DNA from 3 places in the Halorhodospira halochloris genome. Region 1 is predicted to be linked to each of the others. Evidence: predicted binding sites of a transcription regulator. Region 1 holds the regulator's gene; each other region holds the start of a gene.
The links. Region 1 encodes sigma-54, which starts transcription at its own class of promoters, with help from an activator protein. Its sites were predicted from a motif close to TGGCANGNTNCNTGCTT; they were not measured.

Region 1 (5,638 bases):
CACATCGACATACAGGTGGAAAAGGAGGCATGCCCCTTGGGCTTAGCACCAACCTCTAGCACAACCGCGAGTCTAGCTATGGGCGATGCGCTAGCGATAGCCCTGCTTGATGCCCGCGGCTTTACTGCCGAGGACTTTGCCCGCTCCCACCCTGGCGGTCGCCTGGGTCGGCGACTTCTGCTGCACATTGAGGACGTCATGCAGACCGGCGACAAGGTTCCGCAAGTTACTCCCGGAACATTGCTGCGCGAGGCCTTGCTGGAGATAAGCCACAAAGGCTTAGGCATGACGGCTGTAGTGGACTCTACTCAACAAGTGCTCGGCATATTTACAGACGGTGACCTACGCCGCGCTTTAGATCAAGGCATTGATGTGCACACCACCGAGATTGCGACAGTAATGACCCAAGCTCCGCAAACGGCCCCGCCACACCTGCTCGCGGCCGAAGCCGCGGAGCGCATGGAGCGCCATCGTATCAACGCCCTGTTGATAACCGCTGAAGATGGCAGGCTGATAGGCGCATTGAACATGCATGACCTACTCCAGGCCGGTGTTGTATGAGTAGAATAAGCACCACAAAGCTTGCTTATTGCACTCCCCCTAGTGAAGCCATTCTAAGTCTGGCGGCAAACGTCAAAACTGCGATATTTGATGTGGATGGCGTTCTAACTGATGGCACGGTTTATGTCGGCGAGGACGCCAAGCAGATGCTCGCGTTCCATATCCATGATGGCAAGGGACTGCGCATGCTTATAGAGGCAGGGATAAACGTTGCCTGGGCGACTGCGCGCCGCGGCGACGCCGTCCTAGCCCGGGCGCACGAACTCGGGGTTGAACTGGTTATGGATGGCTGCCGGAATAAGGCTCAAGCGGTGCACCAGGTAGCAGCTCAGTTCGGCCATGGGCCGAGTGCATGCTCTTATCTCGGTGACGATATTATCGACATCGCGGCAATAGAGGTTGTCGGTTTAGGGGCTGCGGTAGCTGATGCCCACCCTCAAGTAATCTCCTGTGCTGCTTGGACTACCCAGCACTCGGGAGGACGGGGCGCAGCCCGCGAATTGGCAGAACTGCTACTCCTTGCTCAGAACAAATTAAACTATTAAACGTCCAGATCGCCTGAGGTGGCAGATAAGTGGCGCAGAGAATACTCTTCCCCATTGCGGTAGTTGTTTTGACTATCTTGGTTGGCATCTTCCTAACCCATGATGCCCCCGAAGAAGAGTTGCCCGCTGAACCCGAGGAAGTAGAGCGAGCTGACTACTTTCTGGCCGAATTCGCAATTCATCATCATGATGAACAAGGTAAAATGCGCTCCATATTGAGAGGTAAACAAGGCGAACATTTTCCCGTAAGTCAGACCATTCAGATTGACCAGCCGCATTGGCAGGCGGAGTCAACCGATGGCTCGATTTGGTTCGCAAACTCGCCGTTTGGCTCATTCAAACGCGACACCCAAGTCATAATTCTGCATGAAGACGTAGACATACGCCGCCAGGCAGATGAGCAGCGCCCACCCCTGGATATTGTCACCCGTGAACTGTTTATCAATATCGATAACCATCAAGCAATGACTGAAGAACGGGTAGTCGCCACCGATCCATGGGGCTCGGCAGAAGGCATTGGCATGACTCTGGACTACTATCGCGACAGGCTGCAGTTGCACAACCAGGCGAAAGGACGCTATGAGACTAAACAAGGCGAGTAAATATTTATATACAGCACTGATTCTCTGTCATTGCGCTCTGTCGCTGGCCAGTGATTCGCAGCCCCGCCCACCGATAGAGGTTGAAGCTGACCGAGTCGACATGGATGCCAAGAGCGGAATTAGTATATACCAAGGCAACGCTGTAATGACCCATGGCGAGATGAGGATAAGCGGTGATCGCATAGAGATACACACCACCGAAGAGGGTGAACTAAAGCACCTAATCGTTATCGGCCAACCAGCCCGATACCGCGATCTACCCGAGGGAGAAGAACAGGAAGTGCGCGCTAAAGCGAGTCGTATGGAATATTATGTATCTGGCCCGGAACGGGCGTTATTTTTCGGTGATGCCCTTTTTTGGCAAGGGCAAGACTCGCTAAGCGGCGACAGCGTATTCGTTAATCTCGAAACCCAGGCTGTTAAAGCCCAAGGCAATGATGACCAACGAGCCCGAGCAATCATCTACCCTGGCCAACGTGAGGAGCGCTGAGCTGTGGCGACCTTGAAGGCGGAGGGACTATACAAGAGCTATCGGGGCCGGGCTATCGTTAGTGATGCCAACCTAGAGGTCGCTAAGGGTGAGATAGTCGGCCTACTCGGCCCTAACGGGGCCGGCAAAACAACTTGCTTTTACATGGTGGTTGGCCTGGTTAAGGCTGACGCTGGTAGCATAACCCTTAACCAGGCAGATTTAACCGAGCTACCCATTCATGCTAGGGCCAAAGCTGGTATCGGCTATCTCCCGCAGGAGCCATCAGTATTTCGTAAACTAAGCGTCGCAGACAACCTCAACGCCATTTTGCAGCTGCGCTCAGATCTCAGCCGAGCCGAGCGCAAAAGTGCAGCAGAAGAGCTGCTAGAAGACTTTGGCGTAAATCACGTTCGCGATTCTATGGGAATTTCTCTGTCTGGAGGGGAAAGGCGTCGGGTTGAGATTGCCAGAGCCCTTGCCGCTAATCCGCAATTTATTTTATTGGATGAACCCTTCGCCGGAGTCGACCCAATATCGGTTGGCGACATTCAACGGATAGTTCGCCGGTTAGCCGATCGCGGCATCGGTGTTCTCATTACCGACCACAACGTACGCGAAACCCTGGGCATTGTTCAGAGGGCATATATCCTTAGCGACGGCCGGGTCTTAGCTGCAGGAAACGCCCAAGAAATCCTCGCTGACCCTAAAGTAAGGGAGGTCTATCTGGGTGAGGATTTTAGCTTATGATAAGCTTTAGTGTAGTACTGTTTGAAAATTTAACCACCACTGTAAAGAATTTGATATGAAGCAAACGCTTCAGCTAAGAGTGGGCCAACAGCTGGCCATGACGCCTCAGTTACAGCAGGCCATTCGGCTGCTGCAGCTGTCTAGTCTCGAATTGCATAACGAAATCCAGCAGGCGCTGGAATCCAATCTAATGCTGGAGACTGATGAGGGCGAAGAGACAAGCGTTGCAGACAAGTCAAATCAGGATCAAAACGCGGAAGAGCAACCTAGCGGTGAGGCAATACCCGACGAACTACCCTTGGATACCAGCTGGGAAGATATTTATGACGCCAGCTACGCCTGCGCATCCCCAGGAGCTGATTCAGCCACAGACATCTTAGAGAATCGCAGCTCCAACCCCCAGGGACTGATAGAGCATTTGCTCTGGCAAGTGGAGATGGAGGACCTTACCGAGAGTGAACGTTTAGTTGCCGAGATCATTGTTGATTCTATTGATGAGGACGGCTACCTCCAGTCAAGTGTTGAAGAGATACACGGCCAGCTTCCGACAAGCATCCATTTCAGCCCTAGCGATGTGGAGTCTATCCTTGCCCGTATCCAGCGCTTGGATCCGCATGGCATAGCCGCTCGATCACCTGCAGAGGCACTTTTTATTCAGCTTGAGCAACTCCCCGAAACCACACCTTGGCGAGGGGAAGCGATGGAAATAGTCCTCAACCACTTGGAACGAGTCGCCGAGCAGCGCTATGACGAGATACAAGCCGAGCTAGGCTTGAGTGGCTCGGCTGTTGACGAAACACTCGAACTGATCAGGAGCCTCGATCCTCGGCCGGGTCAACAACTGAGCAACTCTGCACCAGAGTACATCATTCCTGACGTTACCGTATTCCGCCAGGACGGCGCTTGGCATGTTGAACTCAATCGCGAGATGACGCCTACTCTACGGATCAACCCCTACTACGCCAGTCTCGTTAAACGCGGCGATACTAGTGCCGATAATCACTGTTTACGGACCCACCTCCAGGAGGCTCGCTGGTTGTTAAAGAGCTTGCAAAGCCGCAATGAGACGCTGCTTAAGGTGGCCAGCGCCATCGTCGATCGGCAAAGAGAGTTCATGGACCACGGCGAGGAGGCCATGCAGCCTCTGGTATTGCGCGAGATAGCCGAGACAATTGACATGCATGAGTCTACAATATCGCGGATAACAACCAACAAATACATGTACACACCACGTGGGACGTATGAGTTCAAGTACTTTTTTTCCAGTCACGTAAGCACCACAGATGGAGGTGAGGCATCTGCTACTGCCATCCGGGCACGAATAAAACGCTTGATAAGCGCTGAAGAGACCAGCAAACCGCTTAGTGACAGCGCCATCGCTGAATCTCTCAGGGATGAGGGCATCAAGGTAGCACGTAGGACCGTAGCCAAGTATCGTGAATCTTTGGGCATTGCCTCGTCTTCGCAACGCAAAGTCAAACAAAGAGGCTACGGCAATAAGACGCAAGCTGCAGAACTTCGCAAATGAAGGATCCAAGCCATGCAAATCAAACTCAGCGGTCACCATATAGAGATTACCGACTCCTTACGCGACTATGTAAATGACAAGATGAGCAGGCTACAGCGTCACTTTGACAATTTGATTGACACTGAAGTCATACTATCTGTTGAAAAATTGCAACAGAAAGCGGAGGCTAATATACAGCTCGGCAGTGGTGGAGGCAGGGTATTTGCAAATGCAGTCTCTAATGATATGTACGCAGCAATCGATGCGCTGATCGACAAACTGGATCGGCAGATAAAGAAACAGAAGGATAAAGCGGTAGACAAGAAACGTCAGGGCACGTCCTTAAAGTCGAGCCAGCACGAAGACTCGCTCGGGACGTAGTTAAGCTAACTAGCTTACGGACGACATATGGACATCGAGCAACTGATTTCCCCAGAACGGGTCCGCTGCGTTAGTGAGGCCAAGGACAAAGAGCAGGTCCTGTCTTATGTTGGCCAGCTTATAGGCGAAGCCGAAGATCGTCTAACTGGTGATGAGATCTGTAAACGCCTAATGGCCCGTGAACGCCTTGGCAGTACCGGGCTGGGGCATGGCGTCGCCCTGCCTCACGCCCGCCTTGAGGGTATTGATAAGGCCATTGGCGCCTTCATACGGCTCGACCAAGGGATAGACTTCCACGCCTTTGATAGAGCCCCGGTGGACATCCTCTTTGCTCTAGTAGTTCCGGAGCATTTCACTGACGAACACCTGCAGATACTGGCCGCCTTGGCGGAAATGTTTAGTGATCCAGAGCTATGCGAAAAGCTGCGCAGCCCCAGTAGCGATGATAGCTTGCATGAAATACTCCGGGGATGGCGTCCGTCGTCAGATTCAACATGAGTCTTTCAAAATCAAACGATGGCACTATAATCCCCGGTGTGCTGATGCATATCAATGGCCGGGGAGTTCTGCTCCGGGGGCCTAGTGGGGTTGGCAAGAGCGACTGCGCCCTGGCAATGATTCAACGCGGCCATCTTCTTGTAGCAGATGATGCCGTGCTGATTAAACAACAGGACAGTCAGCTGATAGGATCATGCCCGCAGATCGGGTTTGGGCTAATACACCTGCGCGACTTAGGGATAGTAGACATAAGAGAAATCTACGGCGCACAGTCTCTATCCCGCAGCAGCAGGATAGATCTGCAAGTCACACTAACTAGGAATGC
Region 2 (5,638 bases), 730 kb from region 1:
CGTGATGATGGCACGTATCCAGGGGCGCAGCGTGGCGAACTGCTGGTTCGCCGGGGCAGTGTCGGCTATGTCCGCGAGGTAGGCACATTCCTCCAGGACCAAATCATCTACAGCGTCGATTTTCCCAGTGTCGGTAAGATCGTCGGCTGCCGCGAGGAGGAGTTGATTGACCCGCTCCAGCCTTGGGTCGAGTGTTCTTTCGAGGCGCGTGAACAGGTTACTCCGAAGCGGCGACTGGCAATTGATGGCGCGGTGGTGGCTGAGCCGGGGATGGTCGGAGAGATCCTCCAGGTGCTGCGCGATCACCCCCAGGCTCCGGCCTATCACGTGCGTTTCCCAGGGCGCACACTGCTCGTCCCGGAGCGTAGCCTGGAGTCAGTGGAGGCGCGGGAGGGAGAGGCTGTATGAGCGCGGCGAATTACCGCCTGATGCGCTCTGCGCTGGGGCTTTTTGATTGCGCCCCAGCACAGCTCGGCGCTGAGCAGTTGGAGCAGGCCCGCGAGCAGGCGGCCAAGGAACAGGCAATCGAGGAGCTTATCCTGCGAACAGCCGAAGCTAGCGCCGTGCAGATTGATGATAGCGATGTTGAGCAGGCTGTTGAGCAGATTGTGCAGCGTTTTGCAGATGCCAGGGAGTTCGAGCAGGCATTGGCAGATAACGGACTGGATCGTGGTGCACTGGCTAGTGCAATAGCACAGGAGTTGCGCGTTAATGGGGCACTGGAAAGGGTCGCTGAGCAGGTCCCGCCGGTGAGTGAAGAGGAAATAGAGCAGTTCTATCGGCGCCATCCGAAAAAGTTCTGGCGTGACGAAGTCCGCACAGTGCGCCATATATTGATAACCATCAACGATGACTTTGCCGAGAATAGGCGCGCGAGCGCTTATCAGCGAACCTCTTCGCTGGCTGATCAATTAAGCCAATCATCTCAGGCGGTTACCGAGCATTTTGCGCAACTAGCCGAGCGCTACTCTGAGTGCCCCAGTGCGATGCACGGCGGCCTGATCGGTTCGCTGCCCCGTGGGCATTTATATCCAGAGCTCGACTCCGTGCTGTTTCGTATGGAGGAAGGCCAGGTTAAGGGAGTAGTTGAATCGCCCATGGGCTATCACGTACTCCTCTGCGAGCAAATCACGCCGCCCGGCTTGGTGCCTCTTGAGCAGGTGCGCGAGAAGATCGCCGAGACGATCCAAGGCCAGCGCTCCGAGCAGGCTAAACGCCAGTGGATCAAGGCCTTGCAAAAATGCGGTTGCTAAAAGCCATTCGCTCACCGCAAGGGTTCTCTTCTAAGTCGACCCCTAACTCTTCCCTTAAGGGGCTCTCTAAAACTCCCTCCGGAGCCGCTTAACTACCTCGGTGTGAAGGTCTTGGCGCCAAGGATGGCGCCATGAAGCCTCCGGGGATGGATTCACAGCGTCTTCCACACCGAGGCAGCTGAGTGACTCCGAAGGAAGTTTTAAAGGTTCCTTAAATATTTGGCACACACATTGCATTACAAAAGTTGAAGGTCACTTTGTGACTCTAACCAGAAACCCATAACGGAGGTTATTCAAATGCGCCAAGCAGCTATCTACGGTAAAGGCGGTATAGGTAAGTCAACCACTACTCAGAATCTTGTCGCCGCACTTGCGGAGATGGGCAAGAAGGTGATGATTGTCGGCTGTGATCCGAAGGCCGACTCGACCCGCCTGATGCTCCACGCGAAGGCCCAAAATACGGTCATGCACCTTGCTGCAGAGGCCGGCAGTGTTGAGGACCTGGAGCTCGAGGATGTTATGCAGGTCGGTTTTGGCGATGTCCGCTGTGTTGAGTCGGGCGGTCCAGAGCCCGGCGTAGGCTGTGCCGGTCGCGGGGTTATCACCGCCATCAACTTCCTCGAAGAAGAGGGCGCCTACGAAGAGGACATCGACTACGTCTTCTACGACGTGCTCGGTGACGTCGTCTGCGGCGGGTTCGCGATGCCGATCCGCGAGAACAAGGCACAGGAGATCTATATCGTTGTCTCCGGCGAGATGATGGCCATGTATGCAGCCAATAACATCGCTAAGGGCATCGTCAAGTACTCCAGCTCAGGCGGTGTGCGCCTCGCCGGTCTGATCTGTAACTCACGCAATACCGATCGTGAAGATGAGTTGATTGATGCCCTTGCTAAGGGGCTCGGCACTCAGATGATTGGCTTTATCGCGCGCGATAATGTCGTACAGCACGCCGAGATAAGGCGCATGACCGTCATCGAATACAACCCAACCTGTAAGCAGGCTGATGTCTATCGCGAATTAGCCAAGAACATCGACGAAAACAAAAACTTTGTCGTGCCGACCCCAATGGAGATGGATGATCTAGAGAACCTGCTTATGGAGTTCGGGATCATTGAGGATGTCGATGAGAGCATCGTCGGACAGAAGGCGGATGAAGGCGCATCGGCTTAATGGGCGGCGGGAAATGCAGCTGAATTACGCGTCTTACACAAAGGGGAGCAACCACCCATGTCGAGCATGAATCGCCAAGAGTCAGAGGCCCTCATTGAAGAGGTCCTTGAGGTCTATCCCGAGCAGGCACGCAGTGATCGGGCTAAGCACCTGACCGCCAATGATCCGAATCTGGATGATGCCAGCAAGTGCATGACCTCTAATCGTAAATCTGTCCCCGGGGTGATGACCCAGCGTGGCTGTGCCTATGCTGGCTCGCGCGGGGTAGTGTGGGGGCCGGTCAAGGACATGGTGCATCTATCGCACGGTCCGGTCGGCTGCGGTCAGTACTCGCGCGGCGGACGGCGCCATTACTACAGCGGGGTGACCGGGGCGGATAGCTTTACCACTATCAACTTCACCTCCGATTTCCAGGAGAAAGACATCGTCTTTGGCGGTGATCATAAGCTGAAGAAGATCATCGACGAGATCGAGATGCTCTTCCCCCTTAACAAGGGCACTACGGTGCAGTCCGAGTGCCCGATCGGACTGATCGGTGACGATATAGGGTCAGTCGCCCGGGAGGCCGGTAAGCGGATTGACAAAGCCGTATTACCGGTCAGCTGTGAGGGCTTTCGCGGGGTATCGCAGTCACTCGGCCACCATATCGCCAATGACGTTATCCGTGATCACGTGCTCACTAAGCGTTACGACGAGCGCCCTGAACCGGGGCCCTACGATGTCGCCATCATCGGTGATTACAACATCGGTGGTGACTTGTGGTCATCACGGATCCTGCTCGAGGAGATGGGCCTGAACGTCCTCGCGCAGTGGTCAGGTGATGGCACGCTGGCCGAGATGGAGGAGACCCCGCGGGTGCAGCTCAATCTGCTGCACTGCTACCGCTCGATGAACTATATCAGCGAGTTCATGGAGGAGAAGTTCGGTATCCCATATATGGAGTACAACTTCTTCGGGCCGACCAAGATCGATCAGAGCATCCGCGATATCGCCGCACGGTTTGACGAAACCATTCAGGCCAACGCCGAGAAGGTTATAGCCAAGTATCGGCCATATATGGATCAGGTGGTTGAGAAATTCCGGCCGCGACTTGAGGGCAAGAAGGTCATGCTCTACGTCGGCGGGCTGCGTCCGCGCCACGTTATCGGCGCCTATGAGGACCTGGGGATGGAAGTGGTCGGTGCCGGTTATGAGTTCGCCCATAACGACGACTACGACCGTACCTTCAAGGAGCTCGGCGATGGTGCACTGATCTATGACGATGCGAGTGCCTACGAGCTTGAGGAGTTTGCCAAGCGCCTCAAGCCCGATCTGATCGGTGGCGGGGTCAAGGAGAAGTACGTCTTCCAGAAGATGGGCATCCCGCTGCGCCAGATGCACTCCTGGGATTACTCCGGCCCATATCACGGCTATGACGGCTTTGCCATCTTTGCCCGGGATATGGATATGGCCCTGAACAACCCGTGCTGGGGTGCGTTAACCCCGCCCTGGAAACGCACCTAAGCAGGAGGTATAGCAATGAATAATGATGCTGAAGCAATCAAGCCGTGTTATCCGCTGTTTCAGGACGATGAATATCAGCAGATGCTGTCGCGCAAGCGGGAGGGGCGCGAAGAGGGCTACTCCGCCGATAAGGTCCATGAGGTCTTCATGTGGACTACTTCCGAGGAGTATAAGGAGCTCAACTTCTCGCGCGAGGCACTGACCATCGACCCGGCCAAGGCCTGTCAGCCGCTCGGGGCGGTGCTCTGTGGGCTGGGTTTTGAAGGCTCACTGCCTTACGTCCACGGCTCGCAGGGGTGCGTGGCCTATTTTCGGACCTACTTCAACCGTCACTTCAAGGAGCCGATTGCCTGCGTCTCCGATTCGATGACCGAGGATGCCGCGGTCTTCGGCGGCCATCCGAACATGAATCAGGGCCTGCAGAATGCCTACACCATCTATCAGCCGAAGATGCTGGCGGTGTCGACAACCTGTATGGCAGAGGTTATCGGTGATGATCTTAATGCCTTCATAACCAACGCTAAGAACGAGGGTTATCTGCCGCAAGAGGTGCCGACCCCGTTTGCTCACACCCCGAGCTTTGTCGGCAGCCACGTCAACGGCTGGGACAATATGTTTGAGGGAATAATCCGCTACTTCACCATCAACGAGATGGAGTCTAAAGAGGTCGGCAGCAAAGCCAAGATCAATCTGGTGCCCGGCTTCGAGACCTATCTGGGCAGCTATCGCTGGCTGCATCGGGCGATGGGTGAGATGGGGGTCGATTACAGCCTGCTCTGTGATCCCACCGAGGTCCTCGATACCCCTGCTGATGGCGAGTATCGCATGTACGCCGGCGGGACCAGCATCGATGAGGTCAAGGATGCGCCGAACGCTCTCGATACCCTGCTGCTCCAACCCTGGGGACTGACGAAGACGAAGAAGTTTATCAAGCAGACCTGGGGGCAGCCGTGTAGCGATATCTCGGTGCCAATCGGCCTGGAGGGGACCGATCAGTTCCTGATGAAGGTCTCGGAGCTGACCGGTAAGCCGATCCCAGAGTCGTTGGAGAAGGAGCGGGGGCGACTGGTCGATATCATGACCGACTCGCACGCCTGGCTGCACGGCAAGCGCTTTGCCCTGTGGGGGGATCAGGACTTTGTTATGGGGGTCACTAAGCTGCTTACCGAGATCGGTGCTGAGCCTACCCATATCCTCTGTAACGGTGCTAATAAGCGCTGGGGTAAGGCGATGCGCAAGATGCTCGATGAAACGCCGTTCGGTGAGAAGGCCGAGGTCCATGTCGGTAAGGACCTTTGGCATATGCGCTCGCTGGTCTTCACCGATCGCCCGGATTTCATGATCGGCAATACCTACGGCAAGTATATCCAGCGTGATACGGCCTATCTGGGTAAGGATTTCGAGGTGCCGTTGATCCGTCTCGGTTTCCCCATCTTCGATCGCCACCATCTGCACCGTAACTGCATATGGGGCTATGAGGGGGCTATGTACATCATCACCACGCTGGTCAATGAGGTGCTAGCGCGCCTCGATGAGGAGACGCAGAAGCTGGGAGAGACCGACTATAACTTCGACCTGATCCGGTAGTTATAAGCTGGCCCCGGTGGGTAAGTGACCGGGGTGCCGCTGCCTGGCCTTGTGGGTTGGCCTTGTGGGTGCCTGACCTTAAGTCGGTGGTTTGAACTCAAGCCGGTGGCTTTGATTAGGCA
Region 3 (5,638 bases), 1.3 Mb from region 1:
ATGTCCCTTGCTCGTCTCTGTAGCCAACTTTGATGCCCTCAATATCTACGTTGTTTTCTGCACGGTTATGTCTTTCATCCAGTCTGTCTAATTCGCTCTCACTAATATCGCTTTTTATCAAAAGTCGAGCACTCTCCGTAGCATATAAGGCACGGTCAGAGTGACTGTCAGTGCTAGAGACTAGTGATGTTGATGAGGCAATGTGGGCAACCCCAACGGCTGCTACCGAGGCAACAACCAACCCTGCCAGGGCAACCAACAGCACGCCTCCTGACTGCCTGCCACTCAAGGGGTTATCCCATGATTTTGACTCACTATCAGCGCGAATAAACATAGGTTGTCACCTCTCTATCTTCAGAATCCGTTCGATCGATACTTATCCGAATCCTGAAGAGTCTGCTAGGGTCAGCTTCACTACTTATACATTCAAACACAGGGCTACCACTCTCCGGCCAGAAAATGGGATCGTCGTCCAATCTAAGCGCCCCATCGTTAATTGTTATATTTTTGTCTTCTCCCAGTTTAACGCTATCACCGTTATCAGTAACGCTATCGCCGTTATCACAACTTATACCGTGCTGCCTTACTTCCCTGGCTATCCGACTCAGGGCAAAGACCATATCTGCTTCGTCGCCATATGCTTCGCGAGTATCAAACCATGTGCTGATCATCTGGCCTAAGGGGCGGGCAGCAGCAGCCGAGACTATGCCGAGAATAATCAGCACTAGCACCATCTCAATAAGTGTAAAACCGCTCCACTTTTGCCGTCTCTTGCTCACAGGAGCCACCTCAAAAAATTACATTATTCTTCGTCATCACTTATAGGAACATGAATTACTATTCTACTCTCCCCGCCAATTGTAAATTTGCACACAGGCAGTTCATCACTCTCATCACTCTCAGGTAATAGATAAATGAGACTTGCTTTACAGCTTACTTGATTATAAGTGCCATCACACTGATCTATGTCACATGCATCATCGCCGCAATTTTCTCTTGTTATCTCCCCCTCCTCCTCGTCGTCGTCGTCGTAGTCATACTTCGCAATAATAGCCTCAGCGCAGCTATGCCGGTCTAGATGGTCTTGCGCGCCACCAATCCCATCCATGGATAGCAGAATCCGCATACTAGTTCCGAAAGCCAATACCGTTATGGATATCACTACCAGAGTGACAATCAATTCAATCAACGTGAAGCCGTACTTCCTTTGAGCGCCTATACGGTAAAAATTTGCCATGGCATCTCCTTTATGCTGCCCCCCCTAGAGAACCTCTAAAGCTCTCAACCGGAGCCACTCAACTGACTCGGCGTGAGGTTCTTGGCGCCAGACATGATGCCAAGAAACCTCCAGGGATGGATTTACGGCGTCCTCCATACCGGGGCTATTAACTGGCTCCTGGGAGAGTTATATGTTCCGCTCAGTTGCATGGCCCCCTCCGAATCAACCCGGTTGAAGAGTAGACGCAAACAGGCCTATCTTTTATTGAGAATTCATAATTGTCTTCTGACTCTCCGGAGAGGCTCCCATCGGGATAATCAAAAGTTATCTCCTGCGCACTGCTAGGCACTTGCACTCTAAGTCCTTCAAGCTGGTGCTTGGCGATATTTCGTGAACCATCGTTTGCGTTTTGAGCCTCCCACCCACTGCACTCGTTTCCATTACAGCCGGTGAACACAAACAAAGCCCCAGCATCGCCGCCAGTCTGAGCCAAAGCATGGCTCCTTGCTATACGCAGATGGCTAATGAGCCTGTCCCGCTCCTGCTCTGCCTGAATATCGCTATCCTTGCCGAAGATGCCCGCCATGAACGGAACAGAGATGGCTGCAAGCACCCCAATGACTACCATTACCATGATCAGTTCAATGAGGGTGAGTCCACGCTGCTTGTAGGCGGGTGAAGTCACCATGCGCCAAGCCTCTTATCCAGCCCAATATGAACAGAAAAGGCTAGACCCACTCAGGGGCCTAGCCTTACCAGATATAACACATTTTGGAGGGAAATTCCCTCCCTGCTTTATCTGCCTTAGACGCTGTAGTACATATCGAACTCAACCGGGTGAGTTGTCATGCGCAGCTGAGTTACCTCTTCCATCTTGAGTTCGATGTAGGCGTCGATCAGATCATCCGACATCACCCCGCCCTGCTTGAGGAACTCGCGGTCGTTATCCAGCCCCTCGAGGGCCTCATCGAGTTGGAAGGCGACCTTGGGAATCTCCTTCTCCTCCTCAGGTGGCAGGTCGTAGAGGTCTTTGTCCATCGCCTCACCAGGGTGGATCTTGTTGCGGATGCCGTCGAGGCCGGCCATTAACATCGCGGTAAAGGCGAAGTAAGGATTGCCGGTTGAGTCGGGGAAGCGCACCTCAATCCGCCGCCCTTTGGGGTTAGCGACGTACGGCACCCGGATTGATGCCGAGCGGTTACGGGCCGAGTAGGCGAGCAGCACCGGGGCCTCAAAGCCTGGCACCAGGCGCTTATAGCTGTTGGTCGAGGCGTTGGCGAAGGCGTTGATCGCCTTGGCGTGCTTGAGGATGCCGCCGATATAGAATAGCGCCTCCTCGGAGAGCCCAGCGTAGCCGTCGCCGCTGAATACGTTGTTGCCGCCCTTGGCGATCGACTGGTGGACGTGCATGCCGTTACCGTTATCGCCGACCAGCGGCTTGGGCATAAAGGTTGCGGTCTTGCCGTAGGCGTGCGCGACATTCTTGACGCAGTATTTCAAGGTCTGCAGGTCATCGGCGCGCTTGACCAGGGTGTTGGCACCGGTACCGATCTCACACTGCCCGCCGGTGGCCACCTCGTGGTGGTGGACCTCGGTAACCAGCCCCATCTCCTCCATAGCCAGGCACATGGCACTGCGGATATTGTGCAGCGAATCGACCGGCGGGACTGGAAAGTAACCACCCTTCACTCCGGGGCGGTGACCGATGTTGCCGTCTTTGTAGACCCGCTCGGAATTCCACCCCGCCTCAGCCGAATCTACCTCGTAGAAAGCCCCGCCCATGCTAGAGCCCCAGCGTACATCGTCGAGCACAAAGAATTCTGGTTCGGGGCCGAACAGCGCGGTATCGCCAATGCCGGTTGAGGCCAGATAGGCCTCGGCGCGCTTGGCCGCCGAGCGCGGATCGCGCCCATAACCCTGAAGGGTGCTCGGCTCCAGGATGTCACAGACGAGGTTGAGGGTCGGCTCATCGGTAAACGGGTCGAGCACAGCCGATTCCGGGTCGGGCAGCATAATCATATCCGACTCTTGGATCCCCTTCCAGCCCTGGATGGATGAGCCGTCGAACATCTTGCCGTCTTCAAAAAGATCCTCCTCGACCTGACCTGTCGGCAGAGAGACGTGCATCTCCTTACCGCGGGTATCAGTGAAGCGCAGGTCGACAAACTTCACGCCCTCGTCCTTGATCATCTTCATTACTTCTTGTGCGCTTTTAGCCATAGTGCTGCCTCCGATTGGGTAATTTCGTGTCCCCGCTCTTAGGGGGGTCGCCCTGTAATAAAGCAAGGGCCGTGCCAAAACTGCACGCAGGCTTGGTTAGGGGCGCCAATCGGCTCGAAGGCTTTGTTAAAGACTTCCCTCCCCTGCCTTACTAACCTTGAGATTTATCGCTTATGCACGCATTTTGTGCAGCAGCTCGCCACTCTCCCCGTTTTGGTGCACAGTTATGGTGCGCACAACCATGGAACATAGCAGTTACCTCAACTCACGCAACTGCTCTTGCATCTCGAGCAGATCCTGACCCATGATCCCCATCATCTCGACATCCGAACGCGCAATAACATCCGGGCAGGTCTGCCGCAGGGCAGTGCGCATCCGCCCCTGACGGACATTCTTCTCTATCAGGCGGCGATCGAGCGCGGTTATGGTCTCCTGCTTTTGCTCAAAATCCATATCTGCGGCGCTCTCAAAATAATCGCAGTACTCCTGCGCCAAGCCGTCAACATCTGGCTCAGAACAGCCCGTTAACGCCACAATGCATAGCGCAAACGCCGCTAGCAGGCAAAGTGGGCTGTTAGTTCTGCACCTCATCCGCTCCGCGATTAGCAAGTTCATCAACCCTCTCATTCTCCTCATGCCCAGAGTGGCCCCTAACCCAGCGCCACTCGACTTTATGGTAATCGGCCAGCTCATCGAGACGCTGCCATAGATCCTTATTCTTGACCGGTTTGCGCGCGGAAGTAACCCAGCCGCGCCGCTTCCAGCCCGCCATCCACTCGGTTATGCCCTTACGGACGTACTCCGAGTCGGTGGTCAACACCACCTGACACGGCCTGCTGAGCTCTTCTAAGGCCCGGATTGCCGCGGTCAGCTCCATGCGGTTATTAGTAGTCTGCCGTTCACCACCCCACAGTTCGCGCTCATACCCCTTATAGCGCAGCAGCACTCCCCAACCCCCGGGGCCTGGGTTGCCGCGGCAGGCGCCGTCCGTGAAAGCCTCAACCATATCGCCCTCTCCTGTTTCCTGCTCACCCATTAAACCAACCCTGTCGACCTGAGGCAGGCTGAGCTGCTCCCGGCTCTTGCCTGCCGCGAGCCAGTCGCGAACTCACCAGACCGCTCAACCCCGCCGGTGTACGCCGCCGAGCCGCCACCATTTGGACCGCCGCGTTAGCCCGCCCCGCCCCCAAGCGCCTCACCCAGCTCTCCCAGCAATCGAAGCGTTGCTGAACGCTGCTGCGCTGCACAGGCAGACGGTGGCAGATGAACTGCACAGTAATATCGGCAAAACCGATTTGACGCAGGCGCATAGCGATGGCCGTAGCCAACCACTGCCGCCCGCACCACGGTGGCTCTGCACCTCGCCAGTGGCCGATCAACCGCGCCACCCCCCACGGTCCCAGCGGATTGAAGCTCAACACCAGCAATTTGCCCTCCGGACGCAGAACTTGATGCGCCTCATGCAGCACTGCTTGCGGCTCTTCGACGAGCTCCAGCACATGCCTAAGGATCAGGCAATCGAGTGATTGCGCCTGAAATGGCAGTCGACTAGGGTCGAATATCAGGTCACCAGCTTCGCCACCCTGCCACTGGCGCAGTGTAGGCGCCACACTAAGGCCATCATTCAGATCCCCAATACAAACCGCATAACCGATGCGCAGTGCTGATAACTCAGCACTCAGGGCAGCTCGTTCGGCTTCAGCCACCCGACAGCCGAGGGGAGTCTGATACCACTGCCGTAGCATGTGCATGGATTTGCCGTTTGCTAGCATTGTTCGCTCAACAAAGGTGAGGAAAAAGAAATCCTATTCCACTAAATTTTATACGCGTCATTAAAGCTTTACGCCATCCATTTGACTTATGTAGAATCCGGAAATATGCTGAGAGTAGAGTCAGTAAGCGCACTAAATGATAACTATATCTGGATCGTCTCAGGCGATGGCGATCAGTCTCGGGTATTGGTAGTAGACCCTGGCGAAGCGCAGCCGGTCAATGAGTGGCTGAACAAGCATGGTGCAACCATATCAGCACTGCTGCTGACCCACCACCATCCTGATCACACCGCGGCTGCCGTAGAGCTCGCCGGTACTGGCCGAACACCGATATACGGACCCGGCGCAGAGGGCATCAGGGGGGTCAATCATCCCCTACATGGCGGTGAGCAGATCACCCTTGACGGCTTTCCGGGTATTGATGTGA

Region 2: nifH (nitrogenase iron protein) is a predicted target of sigma-54. The motif match lies at 1,474-1,490, and genes of this name have one in related genera.
Region 3: glnA (glutamate--ammonia ligase) is a predicted target of sigma-54. The motif match lies at 3,500-3,516, and genes of this name have one in related genera.

The regions. Positions count from the first base shown of each region.
Region 1 covers NZ_AP017372.2:2,025,981-2,031,618, forward strand. The annotation lists gene HH1059_RS09275 (KpsF/GutQ family sugar-phosphate isomerase) at 1-561, shown strand, start outside; gene HH1059_RS09280 (KdsC family phosphatase) at 558-1,106, shown strand; gene lptC (LPS export ABC transporter periplasmic protein LptC) at 1,136-1,708, shown strand; gene lptA (lipopolysaccharide transport periplasmic protein LptA) at 1,686-2,198, shown strand; gene lptB (LPS export ABC transporter ATP-binding protein) at 2,202-2,927, shown strand; gene HH1059_RS09300 (RNA polymerase factor sigma-54) at 2,983-4,455, shown strand; gene hpf (ribosome hibernation-promoting factor, HPF/YfiA family) at 4,468-4,815, shown strand; gene HH1059_RS09310 (PTS sugar transporter subunit IIA) at 4,843-5,313, shown strand; gene HH1059_RS09315 (HPr kinase/phosphorylase) at 5,310-5,638, shown strand, end outside.
Region 2 covers NZ_AP017372.2:1,295,876-1,301,513, forward strand. The annotation lists gene HH1059_RS06080 (nitrogen fixation protein NifZ) at 1-408, shown strand, start outside; gene nifM (nitrogen fixation protein NifM) at 405-1,253, shown strand; gene nifH (nitrogenase iron protein) at 1,545-2,426, shown strand; gene nifD (nitrogenase molybdenum-iron protein alpha chain) at 2,484-3,929, shown strand; gene nifK (nitrogenase molybdenum-iron protein subunit beta) at 3,945-5,516, shown strand.
Region 3 covers NZ_AP017372.2:682,115-687,752, reverse strand. The annotation lists gene HH1059_RS03305 (hypothetical protein) at 1-334, opposite strand, end outside; gene HH1059_RS03300 (PulJ/GspJ family protein) at 318-779, opposite strand; gene HH1059_RS03295 (type IV pilus modification PilV family protein) at 803-1,237, opposite strand; gene HH1059_RS03290 (prepilin-type N-terminal cleavage/methylation domain-containing protein) at 1,419-1,907, opposite strand; gene glnA (glutamate--ammonia ligase) at 2,024-3,439, opposite strand; gene HH1059_RS03280 (hypothetical protein) at 3,695-4,054, opposite strand; gene rnhA (ribonuclease HI) at 4,014-4,475, opposite strand; gene HH1059_RS03270 (class I SAM-dependent methyltransferase) at 4,468-5,211, opposite strand; gene gloB (hydroxyacylglutathione hydrolase) at 5,317-5,638, shown strand, end outside.